DNA from 2 places in the Luteococcus sp. genome. Region 1 is predicted to be linked to the other one. Evidence: predicted binding sites of a transcription regulator. Region 1 holds the regulator's gene; the other holds the start of a gene.

The links. Region 1 encodes LexA, which represses DNA repair genes until DNA is damaged. Its sites were predicted from a motif close to TCGAACANNTGTTCGA; they were not measured.
Region 2: a site for LexA is predicted at 901-916, ahead of ACHFFZ_RS06370 (DUF222 domain-containing protein). Genes of this name have one in related genera too.

The regions. Positions count from the first base shown of each region.
Region 1 covers NZ_JBHWOO010000028.1:5,027-7,225, reverse strand. Annotated here, with positions in the region: gene lexA (transcriptional repressor LexA) at 440-1,201, shown strand; gene ACHFFZ_RS01525 (ATP-dependent DNA helicase) at 1,274-2,199, opposite strand, start outside.
Region 2 covers NZ_JBHWOO010000103.1:7,555-9,753, forward strand. Annotated here, with positions in the region: gene ACHFFZ_RS06370 (DUF222 domain-containing protein) at 1-872, opposite strand, end outside; gene ACHFFZ_RS06375 (pentapeptide repeat-containing protein) at 1,029-1,820, shown strand; gene ACHFFZ_RS06380 (glutamate synthase subunit beta) at 1,889-2,199, opposite strand, start outside.

The DNA.
Region 1 (2,199 bases):
AGCTCGGGCCCGGCGGGCTGCACGGGCCGCCCCACCGGCATGGCGGGCTGCAGCGGCCTGGCCGCTGGCCCACGCAGGCGCCCTTCTCCGCGACGACGGATCGATGCCGGGGTGACGGCCGGGATCCTCGCGACAAAGGTTGCACTCATGACTACTCCTCAGGTCTGGACAAACCCTGCCGCGAGCCATCCGCCCGTCGAACAGGTGTTCGATGCTTGAACACTAACCTCGATCCCCGTCGCAATCAAACGATTGTTCGATTGCGACCGAAAGCTTCAGGTTTCGCGCTCGCGACCGAGTCAAACAGCCCCCTCTGACAGTTTTGCGGCGACTGGCTCCAGACCGTCCACGAGAGGCCGCTCGTGCGCCCCGGGAGCTGGCGGGGAGTACCTCGAACAGATGTTTGATTGGGAGCGGTCGTGCGCACTAGTCTTGTTCCATGGCAAGTGGAATGAGGGGCAAGGCACAGGCGCGTCGACCCGTCGGGCGTCCCAGTGACGAGGAGGTCCGCAAGGAGCTCTCGCGCGGGCGCAAGCTGGTGGAGCCCAGCGTCGACGGCATGAGCCCACGCCAGCGCCGCGTGCTCGAGGTGATCCGGGAGAGCCTGGAGACCCGGGGCTATCCGCCCAGCATGCGCGAAATCGGCGAGCATGCCGGCCTGGCCAGCTCGTCCAGCGTCTCGCACCAGCTCAAGCAGCTGGAGTCGCTGGGCTACATCCGCCGCATCCCGGGCCAGCCGCGCGCCATGGAGGTGCACCTACCCCCGTCCATGCTCCCCACCGAGGCCGAGGCCAACGACCCCACCGACGTGGGCGACAGCTTCCCCACCGCCGTCAACGTCCCGATGGTGGGACGCATCGCCGCCGGCGGGCCGATCCTGGCCGAGGAGCGCATCGAGGAGGTCTTCCCCCTGCCCCGCCAGCTGGTGGGCGAGGGCACGACCTTTCTGCTCGAGGTCCGCGGCGACTCGATGGTCGACGCCGCCATCTGCGACGGCGACTGGGTGGCGGTCCGGCAGCAGGACGATGCCGACAATGGCGACATCGTCGCGGCGCTGCTCGACGACGAGGCAACCGTCAAGACCCTCAAGAAGACGCCTGGCCAGGTCTGGCTGATGCCACACAACGAGCAGTACTCCCCCATCGACGGCAACCACGCGAGGATCCTCGGCAAGGTCGTCGCGGTGCTGCGTCGCGTCTGAGGCGCGCCCTCCGCGCCTATGAAGAAGGGGCCACCCACGGCGCGTGGGCGGCCCCCTCGACATGCTCGAGGACTATCCCTCCTGCAGACGCCGCAGCGCTCCGACGGCCACCTCGCGCTCGGCTGTCATCCAGAAGTCGGGCATCGAGGCCCGCAGGAAGCCGCCATAGCGTGCCGTCACCAGCCGGGGGTCCAGCACCGCCACCACGCCCCGGTCGGTGACGCGACGCACCAGGCGCCCGGCACCCTGGGCCATCAGCAGACCGGCATGGGTGGCCGCCACCGACATGAAGCCATTGCCGCCGGCCTGCGTCACCGCCTCCTGACGGGCCAGCACCAGCGGGTCGTCGGGGCGCGGGAAGGGGATCTTGTCGATGATCACCAGCTGGCAGGTCTCTCCCGGCACGTCGATCCCCTGCCACAACGAGACCGTGCCGAACAGGCTCACCTCCGGGTCGACGGCGAACTGGCGGGTGAGCTCCGACAACTGGGCATCGCCCTGGCACAGGACGGTCATCTTCGGCAGCTGCTGGCGCACGTGCTTGGCGGCGGCCTCCGCGGCGCGCTGGGAGCTGAACAGCCCCAGGGTCCTGCCACCCGCCGCCCAGACCAGCTCGGCGACCTCCTCGAGCACCTCCGGAGCCGTCCCGTCACGCCGGGGCCGCGGCAGGTTCCGGGGCACGTAGAGGATGCCCTGCTTGCGGTAGTCGAAGGGGGTGCCGACGTCGAACCCGCGCCAGGCCAGCGCATTGTCCGGGTCATGCTGGTCACCCACCAACCGGTCGGCCTTGCGCAGCCCGATCTGGCCCGCCACCTGGGTGAAGTCGCCGCCGATCTTGAGCGTCGCCGAAGTGAGGATGGTCGTCCTCTCCCCCAGGACCTTCTCGCGCATCAGCCCGGCCACGCTCAGCGGCGCCACCTGTGCCTGACGGCCGAAGCGTTCCCGCTCGCTGACCCAGACCACGTCATTGCTGGACAGGTCCGCCATCCGCTCTGCAA
Region 2 (2,199 bases), on a different contig from region 1:
TCCGGATCCGCGGTGACCTTCCCACAGACATGACCGCGCTGCCCGCGGGCGGGGCATTCCACGTCGAGGTCACCGTCCTCCACCAGGGCTGGAATCTCGTCGAGCAGGCTGGCCTGCAAGAGCTGCAGTGCCCGGGCTGGCGAGGCCAGCAGGCCCAGTCCCTGGGCGCGTCGCACCTGCAGCGGCTCGTCACTGCCACCGGTGCGCAGTATTCCCGCGACACGGTCGAGCTGCGCATCAAGGAAGATCGCATCCACCGAGGCCAGCTGCCCCGAGAGTGCGGTGACGCCGTCATGCGAGCCGTCGAACCACACGCCGCGGTGCTCCAGCGCCTCCGCACGGCGCCGCGCGGACAGCTCGTCGGGCAGCAGCTCCAGCACCCAGCCCCCACACAGGGCCAGCAGTCGCTTCGTCGAGATCCCCGTCGCCAGCGGCGCGAGCCGACGGTCGAGTTCGAGCGCAGCGTCGCGCCCCAAGTTCCTCGCCTCGCGCACCACCATCCGTGCCACACCGATCCGCACCTCGCCATCGGCGCACAGCCGGAAGAGTCCGGGCATCCGGTGGCGCAGCGCCAAGGCATCCCCGATCATCAGCCGCGCCGACTCGGCCGAGACGTTCAGCCGCGCCGCCAGCTCCAGGTGGGCGAACTCCGCCACACCCGGCGTCCCGTCACCACCCGGGAAGTCCAGTTCTTCCGCACCGGGCAGCCCCGGCCGCGCGGTGCTCGCCACGGCATGCAAGTCGGCAAAATGCGCACACAGCAGGACCGACTCGGCCTCCAGCGCCCAAGCTCGGCGACGGGCATCGGCAACGGCCTCGACGGTCTGGGCCGAGCCCCAGCCGAGCTCGGCAGCCTCCTCCAGTCCGGTCATGGTCACCTCCTCGCACGCCTCGAATCGTTCGAACTTGTGTTCCAATCATATCGGCACAGCCCTTGCCGCGTCAGCCGATTTCGAATCTTTGTTCGACAGAATCTCGCAGCATTACCGCGCTCGGTGCCGTAGCCTCGCACCGACGAGAGGACACCCATGGACTTCGTGGCCGACTGCAGCCGCTGTGCTGGACTGTGCTGCGTCGCACTGTCCCGCTCCCGTGCTGGGGGCTTCGGCGCCGACGCACCGGCAGGCACCCCCTGCCACCACCTGCAGGCCGACAACCGGTGCGAGATCCACTCCCGCCTGCGCCAGGAGGGCTGGCCTGCGTGCACCGTCTTCGACTGCTTCGGCGCCGGCCAGCAGGTGACCCAGGTCACCTTCGCCGGGGGCGGCTGGCGAGAGGACCCCGACGTGGCCCGCGACATGTTCGCGGCCTTCGCCACGATGCGGCACCTGATGGAGATGCTGCGCCTGCTCACCGAGGCCCGCGGCCTCGCCTCCGGGGGCACTCTGCACCAGGTGACCGGGCTGGTCGACGAGCTCACCGTCCTCGTCGACTCCCCCGCTGCCCAGGTCACCGGCTCCGACATCCCCGCGCTGCGGGCTCGCGTCGGAGCGCTGCTGTCCAGCGTGAGCGAGGCCCACCGCTCCCCCGGCCGCTCATCGCGACGACTGCGCCCGGGAGCGCACCTGCTGGGCGCCGACCTACGCGGCAAGGACCTGTCGCGGTTCAGCCTGCGCGGCGCGCTGCTGATCGCCGCCGACCTGCGCGGCGCACGGATGGAGCGCACCGACCTGCTGGGTGCAGACCTGCGCGATGCCCGGCTCGATGACGCAGACCTGCGCGCCGCGATCTTCCTGACCCAGCAGCAGCTAGACGGCGCCGTCGGGTCGTCGCGCACCCTGCTGCCGGTTGGCCTGCGCCATCCCGAGCACTGGACCTGAGCCCACCCAGGACGTGACGGTGCCCGCCCCCAGGAAGGAGGCGGGCCCCGTCATGCACGGCGTCGCGATCAGGCCATCAGCTGGCGAACCTCCGGCCCGATCGGCCGGGGCAGGCGGCTGTGGCCCTCGGTGAGCAGGTTGTCCACGCCGTGGGCGGCGGCACGTCCCTCGGCGATCGCCCACACGATCAGCGACTGGCCCCGGCCGCAGTCACCCGCGGCGAAGACCCCGGGCACGCTGGTCTGGTAGTCGTCGCCGCGCTGCACGTTGCCGCGCTCGTCGAGCTCCAGGCCGAGCTCGGCGACGATCCCGTCGGGCTCGGGGTGCACGAAGCCCATCGCCAGCAGCACGAGGTCTGCCTGCAGCTCCCGCTCGGTGC